One region of the Ensifer fredii genome, then DNA from elsewhere that is predicted to be linked to it. Evidence: predicted binding sites of a transcription regulator. Region 1 holds the regulator's gene; each other region holds the start of a gene.
The links. The regulator LexA, encoded in region 1, represses DNA repair genes until DNA is damaged. The targets are predictions, from matches to a motif close to TGTTCNNNNTGTGTTCNG.
Positions count from the first base shown of each region.

Region 2: a site for LexA is predicted at 5,026-5,043, ahead of dinB (DNA polymerase IV). Genes of this name have one in related genera too.
Region 3: a site for LexA is predicted at 7,013-7,030, ahead of recA (recombinase RecA). Genes of this name have one in related genera too.

Region 1 covers NZ_CP024307.1:1,908,521-1,918,249, forward strand. Annotated here, with positions in the region: gene NXT3_RS09500 (hypothetical protein) at 1-314, shown strand, start outside; gene NXT3_RS09505 (hypothetical protein) at 403-1,038, shown strand; gene NXT3_RS09515 (hypothetical protein) at 1,213-1,656, opposite strand; gene NXT3_RS09525 (hypothetical protein) at 2,059-2,577, opposite strand; gene NXT3_RS09530 (hypothetical protein) at 2,738-3,037, opposite strand; gene lexA (transcriptional repressor LexA) at 3,544-4,254, opposite strand; gene NXT3_RS31945 (hypothetical protein) at 4,489-4,656, opposite strand; tRNA gene NXT3_RS09540 (tRNA-Ala) at 4,969-5,044, opposite strand; gene NXT3_RS09545 (sugar phosphate isomerase/epimerase family protein) at 5,132-5,902, opposite strand; gene NXT3_RS09550 (hydroxyacid dehydrogenase) at 5,899-6,909, opposite strand; gene NXT3_RS09555 (DUF2264 domain-containing protein) at 6,906-8,759, opposite strand; gene NXT3_RS09560 (LacI family DNA-binding transcriptional regulator) at 8,756-9,729, opposite strand, start outside.
Region 2 covers NZ_CP024310.1:466,374-476,102, forward strand. Annotated here, with positions in the region: gene NXT3_RS25925 (phosphoenolpyruvate hydrolase family protein) at 1-34, shown strand, start outside; gene NXT3_RS25930 (cupin domain-containing protein) at 65-478, shown strand; gene NXT3_RS25935 (M24 family metallopeptidase) at 510-1,697, shown strand; gene NXT3_RS25940 (DJ-1/PfpI family protein) at 1,760-2,356, opposite strand; partial or broken gene NXT3_RS25945 (3'-5' exonuclease) at 2,626-3,586, shown strand; gene dinB (DNA polymerase IV) at 3,877-4,974, opposite strand; partial or broken gene ligD (DNA ligase D) at 5,203-7,832, shown strand; gene NXT3_RS25960 (hypothetical protein) at 7,861-8,754, shown strand; gene NXT3_RS25965 (DUF4334 domain-containing protein) at 8,742-9,260, shown strand; gene NXT3_RS25970 (DUF768 domain-containing protein) at 9,469-9,681, shown strand; gene ligD (non-homologous end-joining DNA ligase) at 9,718-9,729, opposite strand, start outside.
Region 3 covers NZ_CP024307.1:2,058,827-2,068,555, reverse strand. Annotated here, with positions in the region: gene dksA (RNA polymerase-binding protein DksA) at 323-742, shown strand; gene NXT3_RS10255 (flagellar biosynthetic protein FliO) at 834-1,862, opposite strand; gene cckA (cell cycle histidine kinase CckA) at 2,225-4,837, shown strand; gene NXT3_RS10245 (pseudouridine-5'-phosphate glycosidase) at 4,885-5,823, opposite strand; gene NXT3_RS10240 (carbohydrate kinase family protein) at 5,910-6,857, opposite strand; gene recA (recombinase RecA) at 7,089-8,174, shown strand; gene alaS (alanine--tRNA ligase) at 8,400-9,729, shown strand, end outside.

The sequences.
Region 1 (9,729 bases):
ATCCTGCCGTTCCGGCCCAGCCAGGAGCTGTGTCTCCCATCGCCGAGGCGGTTACAAAGAAGATCGCGCCGGAGATCATCGCGGCGACGAATAATGAGCCGTGGTGGCAGTCCCGCGTCATGTGGGGGTCGATCGTTGCGATTGCCGCCCCCATCGCCGCTCCGCTGCTGTCGTGGGTGATCGGTGAGACCGTCACCATCAGCGCTGATGAGCAGGCGAACATCGCTGCCGCACTCGCCGCCGCTGGTTCTGCCGTAGGCGGGTTGCTGGCAATTTACGGGCGGTTCCGCGCTCGCAAGCCGATCGGCGAATGACATCATACGGCCGCCGCATCCCCGCGGCGGCCGATTTCTTTGGATCGCATAAGCATGGGGCATCGGGGACATAATGGCGGATGATGATATGAACGGGAATGATCCACACCGCACCTATACAGATGCAGTGACGGCACAGCTCGGGGAACGGGTGACGAACCTCGGACGGCGGCAGACAGACCTTGAGGCGGAGATGAGAACCGGCTTCAAGCAAATGGAATCTGCGGTCGGCGCGCTTGCGGCCGAGATGCGCAATTCCGTGGCCGCTCTGTCGTCGACACTCGCGGAGCGAAACCGTCCACAGTGGCAGGCCCTCGGCGTTGCATTGAGCTTCTGCACGATTCTCGGCGCTCTCGCCTATTGGCCAATCAACGCCGCGACGAGCGACCTGAAGGCCTCGGTTTCCATCCTGAACGAAAAGATGGTGACGCAGAAGGAAATGGAGTGGCGGTCGGCGCGCGGCGCCGAAGACAGGTTGCAGCAGCAGTCCATGCTGAAAGACCTGCGCGATGCCCAGGTGCCACGTCAGGAGCTCGATCGCGTCTGGACGAGCTACGATCAGCGCTTTGCTGACCATCAACGGCAGATAGACGAGGTGAAACAGGCGCAGGGGAGCGTCTACAGTCAGCGCGACATCATCCTCGATCTCAAGGAAAACCAGCAGCGGCTGGAGCGGGAGATCGCCAGGCTACTCGCTTCCTCGGGCAACTCGCTGGACCGATAGCGGCTGTATCTGCTCGGCATAACCGTCGGCGGCCGGCTTCGGCATAACATGTAAATCAGGTCGTCGCAGCCGAGGCCGCACCACCGATGTTTGTCCGGCCGCACCCATATCAGGCACGTCTGGCCGATCAGTCGCGTATCGGCATCTCGGCGGCGGTGAAAGCCTGCTCAATCCTTAATCAAAATCGACCGAGTCAGGAAAAGCCGATTCATCGTTCACCAACTCATCATCTTCCGGCTCCGGAATTATGACTGGAATTTTTCCTGCGTCGAGATCGGCGGAGCCGTCAAAAGACAAGCGCACGGCAAGCGTCCCGGGTCCGTCCGGAACAAAATGAAGATCGGTAGGCGTGAAAATAGCAGGAAATCTCTCGTCGGCCACGGTAAAGTCCACAGCGACGTCAGCGACAGAGATCTCCTCGTGGCCATTGTCAAAGAATGCAGAAATTGTGGCAGTATGCTTTCCGCGCTCCAGTCCGCGCGCCTCGATCCAGTTGGAAAGTTTCACGACATCTCCGGCTGAAGCGAACAGCACACCTGGGTATACTCCAATCAAAATGGACTTGCCGTTGACCTCTATCCGAACATCATCACAGAAGATTGAACGGACCTCGATCATCGAGACCACCTAATCGCATGGCTTATCCTGGCCGCGCGCGGCATTTTCTGGTGCGCTGATGTGGAAAGCACCACTAGGTTGTTTACTTGCTCCGGGTGATGAAAGCACGTGGCATGGCGCATGTTTGCGACTGGTTCTTTCAGGGGCCAGCACGAGTCCACCTTCATAACGCGACCGTCGATCGCGAATAAGATTCGAGCAGCAGTATCGATCGTCCAGTTGCCGGGCGCGCCTAAGAGCCTTGAGACCTGGGCCGGATCCTTCCCAAGCCGCCTTGCCAAAGTAGCGTTAGAGATACCTGACTCCACGCAGTTACGCACGACGAGGTCATACATGTCCTCGCGAGCGTTCTCTGCCACATAGCCAAGCGTTCTCTCCGATATGCGCTGGTCGCCTTGCGGTTCAGCCAATATTGAAGTGCTTGGAGACATAATCTTCCACCTTTTCACCATAAATAGGGGGATGCCCCGGAAATAGGGAATCCCATTCTTGCCTGCATAGTTGTGCTGCCGCTCGAAAGTCCAAGCCTGCTCGCGGCATCCATTTGAGCAACACCAAGATGTCTGGCTCGGCAAATCCGCCAAAAACTCGGATGGCGGGCTGCGGGTCTCGGATCCGAACGTCGACGATCCCCAGAAGTACGGGGTCCACCCTTGCTATTGTGCAACTGGCGTCTTTGTCGTGCGGGTCCATGCCAAACGTCACATAGGACCCGTTTGAGATGCGCTCCAAGACAGATAATGTCCTACCGGAAAGCCTGGCGAACCGGCCGTCGACACCATCTCCGTCCACGAATTGCTGCACTTCTTTTCCAAGAAAAATGTGCCTCTGGACCAAATAGGACGGACGGGCGGGAACAAGTAAGCGCAGCGTCTCATCGGGGTTCTCGCAGTGTGTTTTTATTACCTCGCTTATTGACATATATGTCAACACATCCCCGTCAACAAATTATTAATTTTTGAAATCATCAACCCTTCGTGATGTTCACGAGCGTTGCAATATGCGCACAACCATTCGTTAGACGGCTGATTGAAGCGATCTTTGTCTCAGAGTCAACAGCCGCTGGCTCCGCCGGAGGCGCTCAGGGACGCTCGCTGTGTTGCTGCTCCACTTGATCGGCATATCCTTCAGCGGCCGGCCTTGGCGTGAACATGTAGATCAGGTCGTCGCATCCGAGCCCGCATCTCTGGTGCTCTCTCAGCTGCGTCCTGCGCTCACAGCTCTGGCCGATCAGGTTTATAAAGTCGCGGATAGGCATGTCGGCGCCGTGCTTTTCGATCAGCCGAGCGACGTTGTAGCGGCCCTTTCGCCCGCACTGCGAACAGGTCAGAACCATCTGGGGGAGGGTGAATTCGGCGAGTGTTCGTAGACGTTCAGGCATGCGCGATGCTCCTCGTTTGAGGTTGTCGAATCCCGCATGTCGTGAAGGGCGCCCGCACGCGCCGATGAGCAATTATCCTCGGTTTTCCGTTTCTGAAAAGTCGAGATTCCTCTGAAAAATCAATGGTGCAAAAACGGCAAAAAACGAGGCGCTTTTGGACCTGTTTTTCAGAAACGACATTGATTTTATTGGAAGTGGAGGGGATTTGCAGTCCTCTGCGTCACCACTCCGCCACGAGGCCTCTCGTGCTCGTAAAATCGAGCGATGGCGGGCGTTTAAAACGAATCCATGTGGAGCGCAAGAGGGAGACGTTCAAAAAAGACGCCCACAAACAGCTTTGAACAGGCCGGAATACGAGAGCGCTTCTTGCCGGTGGCATGGCGGACGCCGAGACCAATAAACGCCGGCCGCAGTAAGCGAGATCACGGAAGGCAAAGAGAACAGTTCTGTCGTCGCGACCGCGCGAAACGACCGCACACAGGATCGGCACAGGAACCCAAATCGGCCTAGTGATAGCGCCGGATCAGACCGACGAGTTTGCCCTGAATTTTCACGCGGTCGGGTCCGAAGATGCGCGTTTCGTAAGCCGGATTCGCCGCTTCCAGTGCGATCGATGCGCCCTTGCGGCGGAATCGCTTCAAGGTTGCCTCCTCGTCGTCGATCAGGGCGACGACGATGTCGCCCGGGCTGGCGGTGCTGGCGTTGCGGATGATCACCGTGTCGCCATCGAGAATGCCCGCCTCGATCATCGAATCGCCCTTGATTTCGAGGGCGTAGTGCTCGCCGCTGCCGATCATCTCGACCGGCACGGAAATCTCGTGCGTATTGTTCTGAATGGCCGAAATCGGCACGCCGGCGGCGATCCGGCCCATGACCGGCACTGTTATAGACGCGCTCTCGACCGGCGGCGTTGGCGCCGGCTTCGGTGCCGGGGGCTTGCCGAGGCTGCCCTCGATGACGCTCGGCGAGAAGCCGCGCCGCGGCTGGGCTGGGCTCGAATAGGCTTCCGGCAGCTTGATGACCTCGAGCGCTCGGGCCCGATTGGGTAGCCGGCGAATGAAACCGCGTTCTTCCAGCGCAGTGATCAGCCGGTGGATGCCCGATTTCGACGCAAGATCGAGCGCATCTTTCATCTCGTCGAAGGAGGGCGGGACCCCGGATTCCTTCATCCGTTCATGAATGAACAGAAGCAATTCCTGTTGCTTGCGGGTCAGCATGCGCGTCACTCCAGATTCGCGAAACAAATCAAGAACAGAAACTATCCGTTCCATATGTGTTCCGCAAGCACTTAATATTCCGTGAACTCATGCGTCGAGGCGCGTCCGCTATCAGGGCGGCACGGACGGTTTGCGGGTTTCGATGGTGGTGAAGACTTGCGTGCGGCAAGCGTCACACATAGGCGAGCGTTTGCTCACCTTTGACGACGCTGTGCATCGTCTTGACAAGCCGTCCTAGTAGGCGAGGCGCAGCCCGCCGGGGCTAAGAACGTCGAAGTCGGGTTCAGGGTAGGGGCCGTACCACTGGGTGTAGGTCGTGTTGCCCGTAGCGCCTGTCGTGGCGCATCCTGAAAGTGTGAGAAGAGCGATTAAGGCGGCGGCGATCAGAGATTTGAGAGGCATGGTAGTCCCCACTTGCGGGAGTTGCCGATATGCAATGATGCCAGGTGCTAAGTCTCTCTCAAATCAGGCTCTTTGGCAAGCGAGGGGCAAGGCGGGAAGACGGCACATCGGGTGGAAAACACCGCTCCCTCTGACTTCGGGTCGCTCGCTTCTTAACGGAATTCGCGTTCGCAATGGGTCTGCTGCGAACACAGTCTGAAGTGGTGGTCGTCCGAGGGTGACGAGCCACGTCGGATCGGCCCGCTACAGAGATGTCGCTGATGTCTTAGCGATGTTCTGTTACCTATGTCTCCGGGTCGGACAAAGGTCGTTTGGTGGAGTCGAAGGGAGTCGAACCCTCGACCTCCGCAGTGCGATTGCGGCGCTCTCCCAACTGAGCTACGACCCCAGCCGTTCACCTATATAGGCGGATTTGAGCGCCCGCGCCAGTCCCTCCCGGCGTCTCGCGTGGGGAGGATCGGGGCCGTCGTGGATGTCACTCGAGGAGAATTTGCTTGAGCGTCGCGGCGTCCTCGATGAAGGCGGCGGGATCGTCATTGGCGACGAATTCCAGCATTGCAAAGCGTCGCCCGGTCCAGCGCGATGCGGGGAGGGCCGTGAGGACGCTTCGCCAATAGTCGGATGCCGATGCCAGGGGAAAACGGTTGCGATTTCGATCCCAGGCGAAGACGTGGACATGAGATACATGCTGACCGATGCGGGCGACCTCTGCGAGCGCCTCGCCGAGCTCCAGCCCGGGCCGCGGCTGCCAATAGAGATAAACATTGTCGTGGGCGATCGCGTCGATCAGGCGGCTTGCCGAGTCGGTCGTGTCCGTCAGCGATCGCGGGTGATATTCCAGCGAGACGGTCACGCGGTGGCGCGCGGCTTCGGCGCCCATGTCGCGGATCGCCTTTGCGGCATCACGTCTTTCGCCTGCGCTGTAGTCCTTTGAATCGCGCCGGCGGGTGCCTGGCCAGATGCGGATATTCGAGGCACCGAGTGCAATCGCGCTCTCGAGCGCACGCCTGAATTCGATGAGGTCGTCAGTCGGTGGCGCGACATAGGATCCGTAGGATGTCGTCAGTTCGGCCCTTGCGCTGAGGAGCCCGACGATCCGGGCGTTGGACGTGTCGCCTGGAGCAATATGAGCGTCGCCTGCCCATTCGATCGCCGCAAGACCGGCGCTCCGGGCTAAGCCGACGATTTTTTCCGGAGGCAAGCTCCTGAAGGTGACGGTGCAGAGCCCCGGTTCGAAATCGCTCATGCAATGCGCTCCAGGTCGTGCTTGCGGACTTCGAACAGCAGCTGCCGGCCTTCCAGAAAGCGCTCGATTTCGTCGACGGCCATTTCGCCGAGCCGCGTCCTCTCAAGTCCGATGGCGCCGGCAATGTGCGGCGTTAGGAAGACGTTCGGCAAATCATAGAAAGGCGACGTTCCTTCCGGCACCTCGGGATCCGTCACGTCGATGACGGCATTGATTGCGCCCGTCTTCAGCCGGTCTATCAGTGCGGCCTCGTCCACGAGCGCACCCCGCGCCGTATTGATCAGTGTCGCACCGTTCTTCATCAGGGACAGCCGCCGCCCGTCGATCATGTGCTGGGTCTCGGGCAGAGAAGGCGCATGCAGCGAGACTATATCCGAATGCGCCATCAGCGTCTCGAGATCGGCTTTTTCGACACCGATAGCCGAAGCGCTTTCTTCCCCGACCAAGGGATCGTAGAGCAGCACCCGATAATCGAAGGGGCGAAGCAGGTCGATCACCCGCCTTCCGATCCGCGAGGCGCCAACGATGCCGATGGTGCGGCGGTAGTTTCCAATAGCCTGCCCCTGCAGCAGCTGGATGCGCTGACGCCCTCTGTCGGCGGCATAAAGGTCGCGGAAGCGAAAAACGTGCTTGCCCGAAAAAATGATTGCCGCCAGCGTGAACTCCGCGACCGGCACGGCGTTGGCTTCGGCCGCATGGCTGACGGTGATTCCTGCATCGAACACGGACAAATCGATCAGGTCCTTGACCGTTCCTGCCGCATGGACGATGAGCCGAAGGCGAGGGGCCGATCGAAGGGCGTTCGCATCGAAGCTCGGGGCGCCCCAGCCGGTCACCAGGATCTCCGCTTCGGCGAGCAAGCGGCTTCCCCGGCCGTCGCCGAAAACGGTCATGGGTTGCCGATCGAGTATGCGAGCGAGACGGTCTATGCGTGCGAAAAGTTCCGGTGTGAGTACGTGTTCCGTCCTTTCGGGCTGCATCGCGAAGGCAATCGCCGGGGGGGTCATGACATGCGTCCCGGCGCTTGCATGGCGCTGACCCTTACGCCCTCTTCGGCGACGGTGCGCAGTTCGGCGATCTTGGGGACAGCGGGCGGACCTTCCCAATCGCCCGACACGGCCGAGATGTCGCGAACGGCCAGCACGGCGCAGCGGAGAATAGTCTCACCGGCGGGGATCGTGCCGCGCAATTGCGGCACCAGGGTCTTTGCGGCGATGAGATTGGTATTGGGCGCCGCCTTCTGTGCCAGACCTTGGCGCGTGACTGTCGAGCCGAGGTCGTGGATTCCGCTGAAGTCCTCTTTGCCGATGGCATAGGCCCAACCCGCCTGTGCGGAAAGTGTATCGGCTTCGAAGTCCCGTCTGGCAATGGCAAAGCCGCCCTCGGCAGTTTCAAGCGGCCGCGGCGTCGTGATCCTGTGCACCCGGACATGCCAGGGCGTGGCCGGCAGCAGCCAGGTCTCGACGGAGACGTCCGGCCAGGGCGACCACCTCGCAAAGAGCACGTTACCGGCAAGCCGTGCTTCCTCGTTCGCCTCGCGCACACGGTAGTGAATGCCGTCGTCGCTGAAGGCCAGCATCGAATCGAAGGAGCCTCCGCTGAAGGCCCGCTCGTCGCTCTCGACGCTGAAGCCGTAACGCGTCGAGTAGGCGAATTTCGCGTATTTTTCCGAGCCGAACCGCATTTGCCGGTTCTCCTGCCCGGAGGAAAGCGCCACGACGTCGCCCTTGGCGGGCATCATCACCATGCCAGGATGGGGGAGCGCCACCGGGTTGGGCGACGGGCTCGGGGCCGTTTCCTGGGAAGTCCAGAACGGATGGTTCTTGGAAACAGCGAGCGGCAGGAAGGCCTTGAACGCCCAGTAGGGAGAGCCCGCTGAATTGTAGTTTTCCGACATCAACAGGTTCGGATAGCCGTAACCGACCGACAGCACGCCGTCCCGATGGGTGATCGGTTTGTCCGCCCACCATCTGAGGTGGCGAAGGCAAAGGCCCTTGATCTCGCCCCAGGGCAGCGCCTCGAGATCGGCAAAGGCGAGCGCCGACCAGAAGCTGGCGCAGGCGAAGCGATAGGTGAGGCTGCGGCCGAAGGGGACGGTCGCTCCGTCCTCGGCGAACCAGTGGCGAAAATCCTGGGCAAAGGCCAGCGCACGCTCGCGATAGCGCCTGGCATAGTCATCCTCGACGAGGCGCGAATAGATGAGGCCGTAGAAGTGCATCGCAAACGGGATGTAATGGTCGACACGCCGCACATTGCCGTCCCGATACCATCCGTCCGCTATGTAAAATCCGTCGAGTTCCGAGAGATAGGCATCGGTCAGGCTGCGGTCGTAGTCGATACCGAGCCGATCGAGTGCGATGTCGACGAGGATACGGAAGAACTTCCAATTGTTTTCGGCATAATCGAACTCTCGCGCCCGGAGCAGATAGGTGACGAGGTTGTCTCTTGCCCGGCCGCTTAGCGGGTCCCACAGTTTCTCCGGGATCAGGGCAAGGGTGAAGCCGAGGGCGGCGAGTTCGACCATGCGCTGGTCGCGGTTGCCGACATTGCCCCAGAACTCCGGATGGTTCGGGTCGGTGCCGTTTGCGATGCCCTCGACATAGCGGCGCCAATGGGGGAAATCGCCGCCGGCGGCGGCAAACGGTGCAAGCCCCCAAAGCGGCCGCGCGAAGCCCTCGAGATCGGCTGCGGCCCGGTCGAAGTGGGCGGCGGCGGCATCGAGGCGGACGCGCGCGTTCCCTTTTGAAAAATACGGCAACAGCGGATCGAAGAGGCCCAGCAGGGCGTGCTGCATGTCGCTGCGTGTTTCCAGCGGATTGCCGACGAGCGGGTTGGAACTGGCGGGATCATAGGTCATGGGTGCCGTCTCGCCTCCAAGCTTCCGCCGGCGACGGGGAACACCGCGTGCGACACGTGCCGGGCGGGCCTATCGCGATGATGGAGACGGAAGTGCATCATACCGATCGCGTCGCGGCCGAGGGCCACGCGGTTGACACGCATCGTCGCGAGCCGTGGATTTGCCATTTCGGCGCAGGGCAGATCGTCGAAGCCGACGATGGCGAAATCCTCGGGAACGCGCCGGCCGAGCTCGGTGACCGCTTCGAGCACGCCGACGGCGAGAAAGTCGTTCATGCAGAACGCAGCCGTGAAGCCGCCGTCCTCGGCAAGGGCGGCGAGCGTCGCCGCATGCGCCTCGACGCTGGAATTGCCCTCGAAGGGCAGGCGGATGACGCGCCCTTCGCCGCCGTCCGCCGAAGCGATTGCCGCCTCGAAGCCGCGAACACGTTCACGGATCGTATGCCGATGCGATCCGGTCAGGTGAAGGATGCGGCGATGGCCTGCCTCAAGCAATCGCCGGGTCGCCGCATAGGCGCCGTGGAAGTTTGCGGGCGAGATGCCGTCGAAACGCATTTGCGGGTCGGTGCCATTGACCAGGATGACCGGCGTGCGACTTTCCTCGAGCCATTTGCAAAGTGCGTCAGCGGGGTCGATCCCGACCAGGAAGAGCCCTTCCGCTTCGACGGATCCCAGGTGTTCCCGGACCGCTTCAGGTGTCGCCTTCGCCTCTCTGGCAAGGCGGATATCGAAAGGCATGCCCAACTTGGCTGCCTCGGACCGCAGACCCTCGACAATCCCCTCGTAAAAGACACTGAGGCCGCCCGTCACGCCATGGCTTGCGATCAGGGCCAAGGCGCCGGGGCTTGTCGCTGGCGGGGCTTTGATCGGATAGCCGATCTCGGAGGCGACCTGGAGGATCTGCCGGCGGACGTCGTCGCTGATGCCCGGCTCGTTCGCAAGGACACGCGAGACGGTGGAAACGGAGACGC
Region 2 (9,729 bases), on a different replicon from region 1:
CTTCAAGGCGCTTGCCATCAGTACGGTGGTCTGAAGCGAGCAAGATGCGGGAGGAGGCCGCGGCATGGCGAAGGACAAATATTTTCTCTATCCGAAGGATGTCGACAGCTTCGGCTTCGACTGGGGCCGCCTCGCACTGACGGTCGCGCCGGAGGTGAACGGGGCCGAGCGCTTCTCGGGTGGTGTGGTGGACTTGCCGAGCGGTGAGGGGCATGCGCGTCACAATCATCCCGGCTCTGAGGAGATCATCTTCGTCATCTCGGGCGAGGGCGAACAAATGGTGGAGGACGAGAACGGCAATCCGGTGACGCAGAAGGTCGGGCCGGGTTGCACGGTCTATGTACCGGAAAGCCGGTTCCACTCGACGAAGAACACGGGACCCGGGCCGATGCAACTGTTTGTCGTCTATTCGCCGGCCGGCCCCGAGCGTGCGCTTCGCGGCCTGCCGGATTTCCGATTAATCCCGGCTGGTGCCTGAGGCGCGCGGCAACGGCTTTTAGGAGAAAACCGTGAACATCAGTCCAAGCGAAGCGCGGGCGGTGGAACCGCCTTTCGATGCGGCTAAACTCGACAGGCTTATGGAGGAGGCGGGCATCGACGTGCTGCTCGCCACCTCCAAGCACAATACGCAGTACCTGCTCGGTGGCTACAAGTTCATCTTCTTCGCCGCAATGGATGCGATCGGCCACAGCCGTTATCTGCCGATCGTCGTTTATGAGAAGGGCTCACCCGACCACTCAGCCTATGTTGGCAACCGCATGGAAGGGGGAGAACACCAGAACAAGCCCTTCTGGACACCCAACGTGCTTACGGCGACCTGGGGCACGCTCGATGCGGCAGAACTTGCCGTCGAGCACCTGGAGAAGATCGGCAAGGCGGGTGCTCGCATCGGCATCGAGCCGCCGTTCCTGCCTTCCGATGCGCGGGACCTGTTGGCTTCTCGCCTAGAAGAAGCGCGCTTCGTGGATGCGACGTATACGCTGGAGCGACTACGCGCAATCAAGGCACCGCAGGAGCTTCAAAAACTCAAGCTTGCCTCCGAACTGATAACCGATTCCATGCTCGCTACCATCGCGGCGGCACGGGAGGGATCCACGAAGGGCGAGATCATCGAACGCCTCAGGCGGGAGGAGACCAATCGCGGGCTCCACTTCGAATATTGCCTGCTGACCCTCGGCGCCAGTCACAACCGCGCCGCCTCGCCGCAGGCGTGGGCGAAGGGCGAGGTGCTTTCAATCGATTCCGGTGGCAACTATCACGGCTATATCGGTGACCTTTGCCGCATGGGCGTTCTCGGCGAGCCCGATTCAGAGCTTGAGGACCTGCTGGCTGAAGTGGAGGCGATCCAGCAGGCGGCCTTCGCCAGGATCAGGGCCGGCGCTTTCGGCCGCGAGATGATCGCTGCGGCCGAAGCGGTTTTGAAAAGCTTGCCTTCGGCCTCTTTTACCGACTTCTTCTGCCACGGCATGGGTCTCATCAGCCACGAAGCACCCTTCCTGATGACCAACCACCCGGTCGCCTATGAAGGCGTGGACGCGGATCGGCCTCTGGAGGCAGGCATGGTCATTTCCGTCGAGACGACGATGCTTCACCCGAAGCGCGGTTTCATCAAGCTCGAGGATACGCTCGCCGTCACGAGTGACGGATACGAGATGTTCGGCAACAGAGGGCGCGGCTGGAATCACGGGGCGGCATAGCGGGCGGGCAACCTCCCGCGGCAAGACGAAGCCCGGCACTATCGTGTGCCGGGCTCGCAGTCTTATTTATTGTGGTAGATTTCGGTGCCGAGAACCTTAAGGCACTCCCGCATGAAAGCAGCAAGGGCCGTCCAGCCCTTTGCCGATACCATCGTGCCGTCGACATAGGCTTCGGTGGGGGAGAGGTCGATATAGGTGCCGCCGGCCAGCGTAACTTCCGGCTCGCAGGCGCCGAGAGCGCCGACCTTCCTGCCGCGCACGACACCGTCGACGGCAATCAGAATTTGCACGCCGTGGCAGATCGTAAAGATCGGCTTCTGCTTTTCGTGGAAGTGCCGCACGATCGCCTGCACGCGTTTGTCTGTGCGGATGTATTCCGGACCACGGCCGCCGGCGCAGTAAACGGCGTGATACTCGTCGAGTTGAGTTTCTGCTTCCGCGAATGTTTTGTTAATGACGACATTATGGCCGAGTTTCTCGGTGTAGGTCTGGTCGCCTTCGAAGTCGTGCAGGGACGTGCGCAGGATGTCGCCGGCCTTCTTGTCCGGGCAGACGATATGGACGGTATGACCGACGGCCTCCATGGCCTGCTGGAAGACGAAGATTTCGTATTCTTCGGTGAAATCACCGGTAAGCATGAGAATTTTCTTGCCTGGCATGTTTTCTCCTCCTCTACCGCGGACGAACTTCTCATTCGACTGGATGGGTTGGTCTCTTGTTTCAGAGCGGCGTTAACCGCTTCTCTCCAGCTATCGGGGACCCCTCCCTCCGGGCTTCTTTGCCCTCTGCGTATATCATGGAGACATCAGAAGAGTCCTATGCGTTTCCGATCTAGAGGGCTGGATTGGATTCGGCGCTGTCGAGCTGAACATGACTTGAGTGCGCGTGCGTGAGACGTCCGTACCTTTCGGCGCTCAAGACTGCAAGAATGACTGCACAAATCGATATGTTTTCCGACGATGTTGTCGCTCGACCCGAGAAGGCTGCGCGGGCGCTGCATCATAAGCGATCCACACCGCCGGCAGCGGTTGAAGAGGCAATGGCAGCCCATTTGGTCTCTACAGGGCGGTATCGCATTCTGAGGAACTCGAACCCCGCCCGGTCATCACAAGCGTTCGGCCTGAATTTCCGCTGAAGGGCGTCATCCTCGACACCGAAACAACCCGGCTCAACCATCGCAAGGATGAGATCATCGAAATAGGGGCAATTGCCTTCACGTTTGACGAGCGTGGCAACATCGGCGACGTCACTGGCCTCTATGGTGGTTTGCGGCAGCCGAGCATTTCCATTCCTGGCGAAATCACCAGGCTGACAGGCATCACCGATGAGATGGTGGCCGGACAGCTCATCGACATGAGGGCATTGGGAACGCTAATCGACCCCGCCGACCTGGTCATCGCTCATAACGCGGGTTTGACCGCCCGTTTTGCGATGCTTTTTCGTCGACTTTTTCAGGCAAGGCATAGGCCTGTTCCAACTCCGAGATCGACTGGTCCTCACGTGGATTCGAGGGAGCGAAACTCGGCTAACTGCTTGGCCAGGCTCGCTTCTTTCATGATGGCCATGGAGCGGTCGACGACTGCTTTGCTCCGCTGGAAGCACTCGCTCGGGAAACAGCTTCCCACTCCACGACAGCATTTGCGGAGCTCTACAGCACAAGTCAGCGCTCACGGGTGCGCATTTTTGCCGAGAACAGCCCCTTCGACATGAAGGATCACCTCAAGGCCCGCGGTTACCGGTGGTCGGACGGGAGCGACGGGCGCCCGAAATCCTGGTGGATCGAGGTCAATGAACCGGAACTGGAAGGCGAACTGCGGTATCTCAGGTCCGAAATCTATCGATACCCTGAGGCAGACCCACCAACCAAGTACCTCACTGCTTTCGATCGGTTAGGGCCTGATGGCTGTAACGCATGTGTCCCAAAGACTGTTGCGGCTGATGCATACCTCCAGTGCAGCATAAACTCTGGCGGACGGCGCTTGTCGCAGTATGATCATTTTCACCGAAGCGATGCTCCTCCTCCCGCAACGCTTCGAATTTCAGACGGCCCACTCCTCCTCCCAGTAGGACGTCTGTTGGAACAGCGGCACTCCTCCTCCCAAGTCGCTGTTCGGTTCTTTTAGGAAAGCCTGCCGCACCTCCTCCCGCGGCAGGCTTTTTTATTTCGGGGCGATGCCCGTCAGAGTCCGAGGTCAAGTTGGGACTGTGATTGCGCATCACTGATTTCGGAGGCCGTCAGCGTTGAAAGCGCGACACCGAGCAGCCTCACAGGTCGCTTGAATGGATAGACGGTTGCCAAGAGGTCCGACGCCGCAGCAAGGATTTCAGGAATGCCCGCAAACGCTACTGACCCGGTCCGGCTCCGCGTCGCCAAGGTGAAGTCCGAGTATTTGATTTTCACGGTGACCGTCTTGCCGCTGATGCCTTGCGCCTCGCAATAGCGCCAGACCTTCTCTGCGAGCGGTTTCAGTTCCGCGGTCGCCAGATCGAGATCATTGATGTCCTCGACGAAGGTATCCTCCGCGCCCACGGACTTGCGGATCCGGTTGGGCTTCACCTGGCGCTCATCGATGCCGCGGGCGATGCCATAGAAATACGGACCCGACTTCCCGAAATGCTCCACCAGGAATTCAAGCGTCTTCTCCTTGAGATCGAGTCCGGTCTCGATGCCATATTTCCGCATGCGCTCCGCAGTCGCCGGCCCGACCCCATGGAATTTCTTGACGGGGAGGGCCTCGACGAAGGCCGGTCCGTTCTTCGGCGTGATCACTGCCTGGCCGTTGGGTTTGTTGAGGTCGCTTGCCATCTTGGCGAGGAACTTGTTGTAGGAGATGCCGGCCGACGCGTTGAGGCCGGTGACGGCCTTGATCTTGGCACGGATCTCCAGCGCGATCTCGGTGGCGATGTCCATGCCTTTCAGGTTCTCGGTAACATCAAGATAAGCCTCGTCAAGCGATAGCGGCTCGATCATCGGCGTGTATTCCGCAAAGATCTCCCGTATCTGCTGGGACACCGCCTTGTAGACGTCGAAGCGCGGCGGCACGAAAATCAGGTCCGGGCACTTTCGCTTGGCGGTGACCGACGGCATTGCCGAATGAACGCCATAGGCGCGCGCCTCGTAGCTCGCCGCAGCGACCACGCCACGCGCGGCGGAGCCTCCGACGGCTATAGGCTTTCCGCGTAAATCGGGGTTATCGCGCTGCTCGACCGACGCATAAAAAGCATCCATGTCCACATGGACGATTTTGCGAATGGGGGTGGGGCTTATGTCGTTCATGACGGCTTCAGCGATGGCGAGGGGATCGGCGCATTACCGGAGGATCTGCGCCGAAACAAAAAGGGAACATACCAGCCTTTACCGCGATATCAACTGTTCGATCGACCTGACCCACGCGCGCCCCGCGAAACTACGGACCGCCGGCCGCGTTGTCATCTGTGAACATCGACGATCGGGAGGCAGACGCCGGCGCCGCTCCTCGTACGCCTGGAAGGGTCCGCGAAACCAATGGCTGACAATCTTTCGAAATACCGCGCCAAACGCGATTTCAAGAAGACCAGCGAACCGAGCGGTAAGGCGCAGGTCAAGCCATCGAACCGCCGCCGCTTCGTGATCCAGAAGCACGACGCCACGCGGCTTCACTATGACCTCAGGCTCGAGCTCGACGGCGTGTTCAAATCCTGGGCAGTGACCAGGGGGCCATCGCTCGATCCTAGTGACAAGCGGCTCGCTGTCGAGGTCGAGGATCACCCGCTCGACTACGGCGACTTCGAAGGCACGATCCCCAAGGGTCAATATGGCGGCGGCACGGTCATGCTATGGGATCGCGGCTACTGGGAGCCGGAGGGTAGGAAGTCACCTGAAGAGGCCCTGAGGAAGGGCGACTTCAAGTTCACGCTTGTTGGCAAGCGGCTGCATGGCAGCTTCGTCCTAGTTCGGATGCGCAACGATCGCGATGGCGGCAAACGGACCAACTGGCTGCTGATCAAGCATCGTGACGAACATTCGGTTGAGGAGAACGGCGCGGCGATCCTCGAGGAGAACGCGACTTCCGTCGCCTCCGGCCGCAGCATGGAGCAGATCGCGGAAGGCAAGGGCCGCAAGCCACGACCGTTCATGATGGCGAATGCGGATGTAGAAGCGGATGCCGTCTGGGACAGCAAGCACGGTCTGGCGGCTGACGAGCGCAAGAAGAGATCGCGCAAGAATATCGCGACTTCCACGACAGTCGACCTGCCGGGCTTCGTCGCGCCGCAGCTCTGCGAGACGCTTGCGCGGCCGCCGGCCGGCGACGACTGGCTGCATGAGATCAAATTCGACGGTTATCGGATCCAGATGCGCGTCGCCCAGGGCAAGGTGACGCTGAAGACGCGCAAGGGTCTCGACTGGACCGCGAAATATCCAGAGATCGCCGATGCTGCATCCGAATTGCCCGATTGCATCATCGATGGCGAAATCTGCGCCCTGGACGACAATGGTGCACCCGATTTCGCAGCACTCCAGGCCGCGCTCTCGGAAGGCAAGACCGCTAACCTTGTCTACTTCGCCTTCGACCTGCTCTTCGCTGGCGGCGAGGACTTGAGGTCGATGCGATTGATCGAGCGGAAGAAGCGGCTCGAAGACTTCCTCGCTGCCGGGAGCGACGATCCGCATATCCGCTACGTCGAACACTTCGAATCCGGCGGTGACGCGGTGCTGCGCTCCGCCTGCAAGCTGTCGCTCGAAGGTATCGTCTCCAAGCAGATGGATGCGCCCTATCAGTCGGGCCGCACCGATACCTGGGCAAAGTCGAAATGCCGGGCTGGTCATGAGGTGGTGATCGGTGGCTATGCCAGGACCAACGGCAAGTTTCGATCTCTTCTGGTCGGCGTTCACCGCGGCGATCACTTCGTCTACGTCGGCCGGGTCGGCACGGGCTTCGGCGCCGCGAAGGTCGAGCGGTTCGTCCCCAAGCTGAAGGCGTTGGAAACATCGAAGTCACCCTTCACCGGGATCGGTGCGCCGAAAAAGGAGAAGGAAGTCACCTGGCTGAAACCGGAGCTCGTTGCCGAGATCGAGTTCGCCGACTGGACGGGCGACGGCCTAGTTCGTCAGGCAGCCTTCAAGGGTCTGCGCGAAGACAAGCCAGCCGCGGAGGTCGAGACCGAACGGCCGGCAACACCCACCAAGACAGACACACCCGAGCCGGCGCCGAGCGCAAAGACGAGGGCTGTCCGCCGCAAAGGCGCGAAGGCAGAGGTGATGGGCGTCCTCATCTCCAGTCCCGACAAGGCGCTCTGGCCGGACGCCGGCGATGGCGAACCGGTCACAAAGGAGGACCTTGCCCGCTATCATGAAGCTGTCGGCACCTGGCTCATCGAGCATATCAGGGGCAGGCCCTGCTCGATCATTCGGGCGCCGGACGGCATTGGCGGCGAGCAATTTTTTCAGCGACATGCGATGCCCGGCACGTCCAACCTGCTCGAGCTGGTGAAAGTCTTCGGCGACAAGAAGCCCTACCTTCAGATCGACCGGATCGAGGGGCTCGCGGCGATCGCCCAGATCGGCGGTATCGAATTGCATCCGTGGAACTGCGAGCCCGGCAAGCCGGAAGTGCCTGGTCGTCTGGTGTTCGATCTCGATCCTGGTCCCGACGTCCCGTTTGCTGCTGTGACGCGCGCGAGATGCGCGTTCGCCTCGACGCGCTCGGCCTCGTCAGCTTCTGCAAAACCACAGGCGGCAAGGGATTGCATGTCGTCACGCCATTCACTGTGAATAAGCGCAAGCCTCTGTCGTGGACGGAGGCCAAGGGTTTCGCGCATGACGTTTGCGAGCAAATGGCGCGCGATAATCCCGATCTTTATCTCATCAAGATGAGCAAGAGCCTCAGGAGTGGGAGGATCTTTCTCGACTATCTCCGCAACGATCGCATGGCGACCGCCGTGGCGCCGCTGTCGCCGCGCGCGCGGCCCGGCGCCACTGTCTCGATGCCGCTCAACTGGACACAGGTGAAGTCCGATCTCGACCCGAAGCGCTTTACCGTTCGCACCGTGCCTGCGCTGCTTGCGAAAACCACTGCCTGGCAGGACTATTGTGATGGCGAGCGGCCGCTCGAACAGGCGATCAAGCGCCTTGGAAAATCCAGACGGGCCGCGTGAGCACTTGGTGCCGCCCGGGTCATGACCGATGGATGAAGAAACGAAAGACCAGCCTTCCAGGCCCGCCCGTGTGGGTGCGACGACCGACCTGCCGCATGACCGAATAACGGTGGCACGGTTTCGGGAGGCGTTCCCGCGGGCGCGCTGGAGCGACAGGCTGAATGCCTGGTTCGTTCCGGGCCGCACCGCCGAAAAGCGCATCAGCCGCTGGCTGGCCGAGATGGAGGCGGAGGCCGATAGATTCGCTGATGAGAAGGGCAGGGACGCGTTCGCCTTCGATCCGATCGAAAGCCGCTATCTCGAGGCGACGACCGCCACGTTACAGATCCAGACGCCCTATTCACGGACGGTCGTCAACGAGATCCGGGAAATTCCGTATGCACGCTGGGACGCCGATCGCCGGCTATGGACCGTCCCTTACCGCTCGTTCAATGAACTCCGGAAGCGATGGCCCACGATCGAGGCGGCGGCGGAGCGCAGTGAGCCGGAAGCACGGCAGGCACGGCGCGAAACGATCAAGGGAACGCAAGAAGACGAGGCATCCAAGGCGAGGATGAAGGAGCGCCGTCGGAAACGCTATCCCGTTCCTGCCGATTATGCTCCGCCCTTTGACCGCGCCGTCGGCACGCATGTCGGCGTCGTTTTCTTCATCGGCACTGACGGCGAGCTGGCCGACCCGGCGACGATCAGCACGTTCTACTTCCCCGCCGAAGATGGCGAGGAATATGTGTGGACGTCGTGGCGATCGGGCTCGCTCGAAGAACTGGTGACGACCTGGCCCGCACGAACGCCGCCGAACGAGCGCGAGCTCGAACGGGGTTGGTGGATGCCTGATCTGGAGGAACTGCGCGTGGCGCGGCGCAACGCCAAATCAAGGCGACGGGCCAGAGAGCGCAACGACAAGAAGGAATGCTCCCGGTGAAAAATCAGCAAACCGCGCTTGAGGTCTTCCGGAGCCTGCCTCCCGTCGAGACGCGCGAACTGGCCGGGCTTTGGAAAGGACACGGCATCCCGACGGGGCATCCATTCGACGGTGTGCTCGAAAATCTCGGCTGGTTCGGCAAACGGTTCACGCCGGACATGCGCGCCGATGCCTTGCTGTTTCGATCGGGAGACCGGCGACTGGTCGCGATTGATCCGAAATGGATCCCGCTTCGGCTGGCGTTACGTTTTCACGAGGTCGGCAGAATGCGCGTGGCAAGCAACCTGTTTTCCTATCTCCAGCGCCGGCTGCGGGCGAGGGCCCCGGTCGCCTCCTTGAAGACGATGGTGTTTGGCGGCGTCGAGAGCGCGGCCTTGGTCTATGACCATCAACCCATTGTCGATCATTTCCGACGGATAGATGTGGACAGGATCATTGGCGCGATGACGATCAATGGTGACGATCGGATCTACTTCTTCGAACTCCAGCGCGTCGACGGACCTTGAAATGCGGGCAGCCGGTCGCTCACCACCCGAATCGATGACCGCTTTTGCGAGCAACTGTTCTACCGCGCGGTCGTCCGGGTCCGACAGGGCGCTCCCCGAAAGGGTCGAGCGCCCTGTTCTTTCATCGGTCCGCTTTTCAAATCTCGATGACGTCATACGTAGAACCATTTTCCTCCGTAAGGGTTCGCTTCGTCAGGAGGTCCAAGCTATGAAGCCTGAACAATTCCTTGAACGCTGGAAATCGGAGCATATCGACAGCGGCACGCAGCAGAGCGACGCGTCGAGGCTCGTCGAGGATCTTCTCGCTGATGCGGAGAAGGAGGGCATCAGTCGCGACATGCTGGTGGAAGCGGCCGGCGGCGGGCTCGTCAATTATATCGTCGGCGCTATCAAAGAGGCGGTCGAGGAGGAGCTCTGGTAGCGAGTCATGCGCGGCGCGGCTCGCGACCCCCGCCTTTCAGAGGGTCGC
Region 3 (9,729 bases), 150 kb from region 1:
AAGATCAAGCCGTTCTCCACGGATTTCGCGCGGCAAGCACGGCAGCATTGACATGCCGCACCCCGCACACCAGATGTCGCAATTGGCAACGTAGTTGAGGCGCGACGCAGACACCACTCTAGGTGACGGCGCAGGCTTGCTGCCGAGCGCCGGCGGGAATATTATGGAGAGTGTTTCATGTGTAATTTTGATGAAATATTCGCCAGTTAGCCTGGAATGCAAGCATTGTTAAAATAAGCGTAGGTGTCCTCCGCGAGGCTTGAATCAAGCCCTTCATAGGTCTATACACCGCCGCAATGAGATGTTCTTCAGGAGAATCGCGTTGAGTGAGAAGATCGATCTTAGTACCTATGTCCTCTCCGAGGACGAGGATTTCATGAATGCCAACCATCGGGCATATTTTCGTGCAAAGCTGAATGCCTGGAAAAACGATATCCTTCGCGAAGCTCGTGAGACTCTGGACCATCTGGCTGAGGAGAGCGCCAATCATCCGGATCTCGCAGATCGAGCCTCCTCAGAAACAGACCGTGCGATCGAATTGCGCGCCCGGGATCGTCAGAGGAAGCTCATCGCCAAGATCGACGCCGCCTTGCAGCGCCTCGATGAAGGCACCTACGGCTATTGCGAGGAAACGGGTGAGCCGATCGGCTTGAAGCGCCTGGATGCCAGGCCGATTGCGACGCTTTCGATCGAAGCGCAGGAGCGTCACGAACGTCGCGAGAAGGTCTACCGCGACGAGTAAGCCCGAGCTTGGAGACTTACAAAAAAAACGGCGCGACATGGTCGCGCCGTTTTTTTGTCCGGTGGGAAAACAGGTATGTCTGCGCCGCAGTTCAGGGTTTGCGGCCAGCAGAGATATCAGCCAGCATGCGGCTCATCTCCTCCTCGATCGACTCTTCCTTGCGGCCTTCTTCCAGTGGCGGGCCGAGGATCGGTTCCTGGCGGGCGGCGGCCATTGGGCGGGCCTCCGGCTTGGGCGCCACCGTGGATGAGAGCCGCTGGAGATCACCGCTAATCTCCGCGTCGAGGAACCGTTCGAAGTCCGCCGCCTTGTCGACGGCGGCCGGCCTCTCCACCGCCGTCGGACTTTCGACCGCAACGGGTTCGGCCAGCCGGGGAATGGGCGGGATCTGGACGGGCCGCGGAGACTCCCGCGTCGCCGCTATCGGCTGCGGAAATCGCTCTTCGCGCGAGGGTTGGGCCATAGGAACGATCCGCTCGCGCGCCGCCCTCAGCATGTCTTGGGGCGTTTGCGGGGCGGATACCGGGAGGATGGCAGGGGCGGGCGGCGAGGTCCTGACGACGGGTTCCGGCGGAGGCGGCGGTTCGACGGGCAGGGGACGTTGCTGCACGGTTTCTGAGGGCTTTGGCGCGGGCTCCGGCTCCCGCACGGGCACGGCCCGCGGCGGCTCATCCGACCCCGCCGGCCGCACCGGCTCTTGCTTTGCGGCTTCCGCAGGTGTCGACGCCGAAACGGGTTGAGGGGCTGGCGCCGCCTGCTCGGGCGCGACCGGGGACTTGGGGGCCGGCTGTTCCACCGTCGCGGCGACGGAAGCAGCTGCGGCCGCCCCGTCATCGGCCACGATGCGGCTCTCGATGACGATATCAGTTGGTCCGCCGATCATGATCAGATGCTCGACGTCGTCGCGGCGGACGAGCACGAGCCGGCGGCGCGTGTCGACGGCGGCGGCATCGAGCACGGCGAGCCGCGGCTGGCGGTTCTTGCCGCCCCGCACGAAGGGGGACGAGGGCCTGTTTCGCATGATCCAGAGCACCGCCACGAGGCACAGAAGGCCGACGGCGACGGCTCCGGCGGCGATGACGAATCGGCTACCGTTGTCCCCGACCAATGTTTCCATCATGGGCTGAACTCCTTTTCCGGTCGAATTGCAACATTTGACGGCTTTTTTCAGGCCGGGACAAGGTTGCGCCCGACATTCCCTGTGAATTGACCGCCGCGCTTCCGCCGAGACGCTTTCTGCTGTTATCTCTGATTGTTAAAGATGATTCCAGTTCGACGAAGCGGCTGCGGCACCCGGAGGTCGCGAGGCCTCGGCGAACGCCGGCGACTGCATAGGACCTTAAACCGGGCCGGTTTTGGGGATAAATTATGCGGCAATTCAAAGGATTACGGTAGCCCTTGAGCGTCCGCCGGATGCGCGGCACGTCAAGTCAGCGGGATACCGGTGTAGCGGCGGACGCTCCGCCAGCAGGTGAGGACCCGATGACGAAATTGCGGCAGTCAGGTGATTACCAGATGCCGGTCGTTGACCGGGGCGTCCGGCCGGGTACCGTGTTCAGGATCATCGTGCTGGCGATCGTGCTGACCGCGTCCGCTGCCGCCTTCGTCGTCTTCAAGAACCAGCTCGAGAACGAAATCGTCCTCGGCATACTCGGCGTGCTGGCGATGGTCGGGATATTCTTCCTGGTTTCGTCGGTGATCGGCTTCATCGAGGTCATGCCTCAGTCGCGGCCGGATGAGCTGGCACGCACCTTTCTCGATGCGCATGAGGACGGCACGGTGGTCACCGACCGCAAGGGACGCATCGTCTACGCGAACGCCGCTTACGGCGCCTTGACCGGTGCCAAAGGTGCTGCCGGCATCCAATCGCTGGAAACCATCCTGTCGCGCAACAGGGAGGCGACGGAGGCGGTCTATCGGCTGACCAACGGCCTGCGCGAAGGCAAGCAGGGGCACGAGGAATTCCGCCTCCTCAAACCTCTGGCGAATGGCGCAATGACCGGCTCAGGAGCGCATTGGTTTCGCCTGAAGGCGCGCGTGCTGCCGTTGGAGGATGCCAAAAGCAACCCGCTCTATCTGTGGCAGATTGCCGACATCACGGCCGAGCGCGACGACCAGGAGCGCTTTTTCAAGGAATTGCAGAACGCCATCGACTATCTCGATCACGCTCCGGCCGGCTTTTTCTCGGCCGGACGAAAGGGCGAAATCTTCTATATCAACGCCACGCTTGCCGATTGGCTCGGGATCGATCTCACCAAGTTCCAGCCGGGGGCGATCAGCATCGCCGATCTTGTCGCGGGCGAGGGGCTTACGCTCATCCAGTCGGTACAGGCCGAGCCCGGTCTCAAGAAGACCAAGGTCCTGGATCTCGACCTGCGCAAGGGGAATGGCCAAAGCCTGCCGGTAAGGCTGATCCACCGTGTTTCCTCGACGCGCGACGGTGCGCCGGGCGAGAGCCGGACGATCGTCATGTCCCGCGAGGGCGACGACAGCGATCAATCGGCATCGAACGCGGCGATGCGGTTCACGCGCTTCTTCAACAACACGCCGATGGCTATCGCTTCGGTGGACGGCGCCGGGCGGATCCTCAGAACCAACGCACCGTTCCTGAAGCTCTTCGCCGGCCTTGTCTCGCAGGACGACGTCGAGCGCGGCATAACGATCGACGCCGTCCTGAACGAAACCGAGCGAGGCCAACTCGAAGAAGCGCTCGCCGCGGCAAAGGACCGCCAGGGCGACATCGCGCCGATCGATTCGCTCCATCCGGCTGATGAAGGACGCCACTTCCGCTTCTACGTGAATGCCGTTATCGACCAGAGCGAGCAGGCGCCCGAGGAGGCGGCGATCGTCTATGCGCTGGAGATCACCGAACAGAAGGCGCTCGAGAACCAGATGGCACAGACGCAGAAGATGAATGCGGTCGGAACGCTCGCCGGCGGCATCGCGCATGATTTCAACAACGTGCTGACGGCCATATTGCTTTCTGCCGACCACCTGCTGCTCTCGGCGCGGCCGGCCGACGCGACTTTCGCCGACCTGATGGAAATCAAGCGGAACGCCAACCGCGCCGCCGTCCTGGTGCGGCAATTGCTCGCCTTCTCGCGCAAGCAGACGATGCGGCCGACCGTCCTCAACCTCACCGACGTCATCGGCGACCTGCGCATGCTGGTCGACCGCATGACGGGCACGAATGTCAAGGTCGAGGTCGATTATGGCCGCGATCTTTGGCCGGTGAGGACCGATCTCGGCCAGTTCGAGCAGGTGCTGTTGAACCTCGCCGTCAATGCGCGCGACGCCATGCCTGAAGGCGGGACCATCACGTTGCGGACTCGAAACCTGCCGGCGAGCGAAGTCGCCGCACTCGGACGCCGCGAACTGCCGGAAGATGATTTCGTCACGGTGGAAGTCTCCGACCAGGGCACCGGGATTCCGGCGGAGATCATGGACAAGATCTTCGAGCCCTTCTTCACGACGAAGGAAGTCGGCAAGGGCACGGGCCTTGGTCTGTCAATGGTCTATGGGATCGTCAAGCAGTCGGGCGGCTACATCTATCCCGAGTCGGAAGTCGGCAAGGGCACGACATTCCGCATCCTGTTGCCGCGCCATGTGGAAATCGCCGAGGCGCGCGAGGAAGCCGCTCCGGGTGAGGCGAGTGCCGCCGGCCCATCGGCAAGGGAGGCAGCCACGGCGCCGGCTGCACAAGCGGAGCCTACCGACCTCACCGGCGATTCTGCCGTCGTGCTCCTCGTCGAGGACGAGGAGGCGGTCCGTCGCGGCGGCAAGCGGATGCTCGAAACCCGCGGCTATACGGTTCATGAGGCGGGATCGGGCGTCGAGGCGCTGGAGATCATGGACGAACTCGACGGCGCCGTCGATATCGTCGTTTCGGATGTGGTAATGCCCGAGATGGACGGCCCGACGCTGTTGCGCGAGTTGCGAAAAAAATACCCGAACCTCAAGTTCATTTTCGTCTCGGGCTATGCGGAAGATGCCTTTGCCCGCAACTTGCCGGCCGATGCCAAGTTCGGCTTCCTGCCGAAGCCGTTCTCGCTGAAGCAACTGGCAGTGGCGGTCCGGGAAATGCTGGATTCCTGAGAGGATGGCCGACGCCTATGGGCGGCGGGCGCAAAGTCCTTCTACTTCTACTTCGCCCCGCCTGCCGCCAATGCGACGGCGATCTCGGCGGCGAGGCGCGCGTTGTTCTCGACGAGCGCAATATTGGTCTCGAGGCTCCGGCCCTCGGTCATATGAAAGAGATTGTCGAGCAGATAGGGTGTCACCGCCTTGCCGGTAATCTCGTCGCTCGCCGCATTGTCCAGAGCACGCGCGATGTAGATTTCCATCTCCTCCCGCGAAATCTGGCTTTCCTCCGGGACAGGATTGGCGACCAGCATGCCGCCATCGACGCCGAGCAGTTCGCGCATCCGCTGGAAATTCGCGATAGCCGCTGGGCTGTTCAGCATCAGCGGGCTCCTGATGCCGGAATCGCGCGACCAGAAGGCGGGGAAGGTTTCGCTGTCATAGGTGACGACCGGGACGCCCCTGGTTTCCAGCACTTCCAGCGTCTTCGGAATGTCGAGGATGGCCTTCGCGCCGGCGCAAACGACGATGACGCCGGTTCGGGCGAGTTCGTCCAGATCGGCGGAAATGTCGAAACTCTGTTCCGCGCCGCGATGGACGCCGCCGATGCCGCCGGTCGCAAAGACGCTGATGCCGGCCCGCGCCGCCGCGATCATCGTTGCGGCGACTGTCGTGGCGCCGGTACGGCGCTCGGCGAGGGCGAAGGCGAGGTCGGCGCGCGACAGCTTCATTGCGCCCTCGGTTTTCGCAAGAGCCTCAAGCTTCGCGTCATCGAGGCCGATATGAAGGACGCCGTGGATCACCGCGATCGTGGCAGGGATGGCTCCTTGGTCGCGGATGATCGCTTCGACGCTGCGCGCCATTTCGAGATTGCCCGGATAGGGCATGCCATGCGTGATGATCGTCGATTCCAGCGCCACGATGGGCGCGCCGCGCGCCTTGGCGGCGGCGACTTCATCGGAATACTCGATGGGCAGGAAAGGCGAGGAGGATTTTGTCATGGTCTTTCGCTTCTGATGAGGGGAGCGTCAGGCGGGCGGGAGTCGTCATGCATTTCCGCCTTCCGCCCGGAATTCGGCTGCGGACTTCATGACAGCATTTGGGGCTCCGGCACAAGGGCCAGCACCCGCGCGAGATTGTCCGCCGACATCTCCTCGGCGGCGGCTAGCGGCGAGTGGAGCGTCAGGACGGCGGCGGCGATGCCGCGCCGGAGGCAGCCGGCGAGATCGAAGCCGGCAAGCCGGGCAGCGAGAAAGCCCGATGCCAGCGCGTCGCCGGCGCCTGTCACGTCTGCAAGTGCGGGCAGGGCAGGCGGGATGGCCAGGCAGGCGCCTTCCCGGTCGAAGGCAACCGCTGCTTTGCCGCCGCGGGTGACGGCGCCGCCGGCAAGGCCTGCAGACCGCAGCAGTGACGGCCATTCCTCTACGTCGGCGGCCTCGGCGCCGGTCAGCGCCCGCGCCTCCGCCTCGTTCATGAAGAGGAAGTCGAGGCCGGTCAGGCTTTGGCGGTACCGGACCACCTTGGCCGGGGAAACGGCGATGCCGGCAAGAATGCGGTGCGGTCCCGCCGTCGCATCGACCAGCGCCGTCAGCGTCTCTTGAGGCAGGTTGGCGTCCATGAGCACGAGATCGCTCGACGCGAGGATTTCGCGCGTCGCACGCTGCTGCAGCCGGCGTGGCGAGAACGAGCCGTAGAGATCCATGTCGGCAAGGGCGATCACCAGATTGCCGTCCTTTTCGAGGATTGCCGTATAGCTCGGCGTCTTGCGATCAAGAAAGATGAATGGGCAATCGATGACGCCGGCAGCGGCGGCCGCGGCGGCCACCAGATCACCGGCCGGATCGCCGCCGCGCGGGCTGATCATCCGCACCCGGTGGCCGAGACGCGCGAGATTCCTGGCGGCGTTGAAGCCGCCGCCTCCCGCCTCCTCGAACCAGGTTCCGGGATTACTCGCTCCAGGCACCGTCGTGCCGCTGATACGGCCGCGCCGGTCGACATGGGCGCCGCCCAGAACGGTGATTTCCCGCTTCGTCATTCGAACACCTCTATCGGCGAATCGGCGCTATGGCGAGAAGCCCGTGCGAACTGCCGCGCAGCCTGTGGAAATGCGCTACAATAGCCCGTGAACAGGAATCGAACACTCACAAGATACCTATTTTGATTCAGGGACTTGAAGTGCCATTGCCAAAATAGAACAAAGCATGTACAAAATCTCCTGCGGCGGCTTCATTGCCTCGATAGCTCCAATAACCTAAAGGTGGACCCAATGGCACAAAACTCTTTGCGGCTCGTAGAGGACAAATCGGTGGACAAAAGCAAGGCACTTGAAGCGGCTCTTTCCCAGATCGAACGTTCGTTCGGCAAGGGATCGATCATGAAGCTCGGATCGAAGGACAGCGTCGTCGAGATCGAAACCGTCTCGACCGGGTCGCTCGGCCTCGATATCGCGCTCGGCATCGGCGGCCTGCCGAAAGGCCGCATCATCGAGATTTACGGACCGGAAAGCTCGGGCAAGACGACCTTGGCGCTGCAGACCGTTGCCGAGGCGCAGAAGAAGGGCGGCATCTGCGCCTTCGTCGACGCCGAACACGCGCTCGATCCGGTCTATGCGCGCAAGCTCGGCGTCGACCTCGAAAACCTCTTGATCTCGCAGCCGGACACCGGCGAGCAGGCCCTCGAAATCACCGACACGCTGGTTCGCTCCGGCGCGATCGACGTCCTTGTCGTCGACTCGGTGGCCGCGCTTGTGCCGCGTGCCGAAATCGAAGGCGAGATGGGCGACAGTCTGCCGGGCATGCAGGCCCGCCTGATGAGCCAGGCGCTGCGCAAGCTGACCGCGTCGATCTCCAAGTCCAACTGCATGGTGATCTTCATCAACCAGATCCGCATGAAGATCGGCGTGATGTTCGGCTCGCCGGAAACGACGACGGGCGGCAACGCACTGAAGTTCTACGCGTCGGTCCGCCTCGACATCCGCCGCATCGGCTCGGTCAAGGAGCGCGAGGAAGTCGTCGGCAACCAGACCCGCGTCAAGGTTGTCAAGAACAAGATGGCGCCGCCCTTCAAGCAGGTGGAGTTCGACATCATGTATGGCGAAGGCGTTTCCAAGACCGGCGAACTGATCGACCTCGGCGTCAAGGCCGGCATTGTCGAGAAGTCCGGCGCCTGGTTCTCCTACAACAGCCAGCGCCTGGGGCAGGGGCGTGAAAATGCCAAGCTGTTCCTGCGCGACAATCCCGATCTCGCTCGAGAAATCGAGATGGCCTTGCGGCAGAACGCCGGGCTGATTGCCGACCGGTTCCTGGAAAATGGCGGGCCGGAGAGCGAAGGCGACGAAGCGGCCGACATGTAAGAGCCAAACTTCAGTTTGCATGCCATCAACCGGCCGTCGATCAGATCGGCCGGTTTTTGCTGCCGTCTGGACAGCATGATATGCGGAAGATAAAAGCCTGTGGTTCCGGTGACGGCGTCATCGGCGAGGCGGCTATGCGTGGTAGACGCGGGGTTAAAGGAAAACGGCGCAAGGCGCGGAAAACGCGTGGGGTTGCAGCCGGCATGTGCACAGATAGGACGCAAGATGAGCGGCGTGAATGAAATCCGGTCGATGTTTCTCGACTATTTCCGCAAGAACGGTCACGAAATCGTGCCGTCGAGCCCTCTGGTGCCGCGCAACGACCCGACCCTGATGTTCACCAATGCCGGCATGGTGCAGTTCAAGAACGTCTTCACCGGTCTCGAGCAGCGGCCCTATTCGACCGCGGCGACGGCGCAGAAATGCGTGCGCGCCGGCGGCAAGCACAACGACCTCGACAATGTCGGCTACACGGCCCGGCACCACACTTTCTTCGAGATGCTCGGCAACTTCTCCTTCGGCGACTATTTCAAGGAACGGGCGATCGAGCTCGCCTGGAGCCTGATCACCAAGGAATACGGGCTCGACGCCAAGCGCCTGCTCGTCACTGTCTACCATACCGACGACGAGGCATTTGACCTCTGGAAGAAGATCGCCGGCCTCAGCGACGAGCGCATCATTCGCATTCCGACCAGCGACAATTTCTGGGCGATGGGCGATACCGGCCCCTGCGGTCCCTGCTCGGAAATCTTTTATGACCACGGCGAGCAGATCTGGGGCGGCCCGCCCGGCTCGGCCGAGGAAGACGGCGACCGCTTCATCGAGATCTGGAACCTCGTCTTCATGCAATACGAGCAGGTCACCAAGGAAGAGCGGGTCAACCTGCCGCGGCCGTCGATCGACACTGGCATGGGTCTCGAGCGCGTCGCCGCCGTGCTGCAGGGCCAGCACGACAATTACGACATCGATCTGTTCCGCGCCCTGATCGCAGCCTCCGAGGAGGCGACCGGCGTCAAGGCGGAGGGTGACCGCCGCGCGAGCCACCGGGTCATCGCCGACCACCTGCGTTCCTCCGCTTTCCTGATCGCCGACGGCGTGCTGCCTTCCAACGAAGGCCGTGGCTATGTGCTGCGCCGCATCATGCGCCGCGCCATGCGCCATGCGCAGCTGCTTGGCGCGCAGGAGCCGCTGATGTGGAAGCTGCTGCCGGCGCTTGTCGGCCAGATGGGCCGCGCCTATCCGGAACTGGTCCGGGCCGAGGCGCTGATTTCCGAAACGCTGAAGCTCGAAGAGAGGCGCTTCCGCAAGACGCTCGAGCGAGGCCTGAACCTTTTGGCGGATGCTTCGGCGGGCCTTTCGGAAGGCGACCGGTTCGACGGCGAAACGGCCTTCAAGCTCTACGACACCTACGGCTTCCCGCTCGACCTGACCCAGGACGCGCTGCGGGCCAAGGGCATCACCGTCGACACGGATGCGTTTTCCACCGCCATGCAGCGACAGAAGGCCGAAGCCCGCGCCAACTGGGCCGGTTCCGGCGAAGCGGCCACCGAGACGA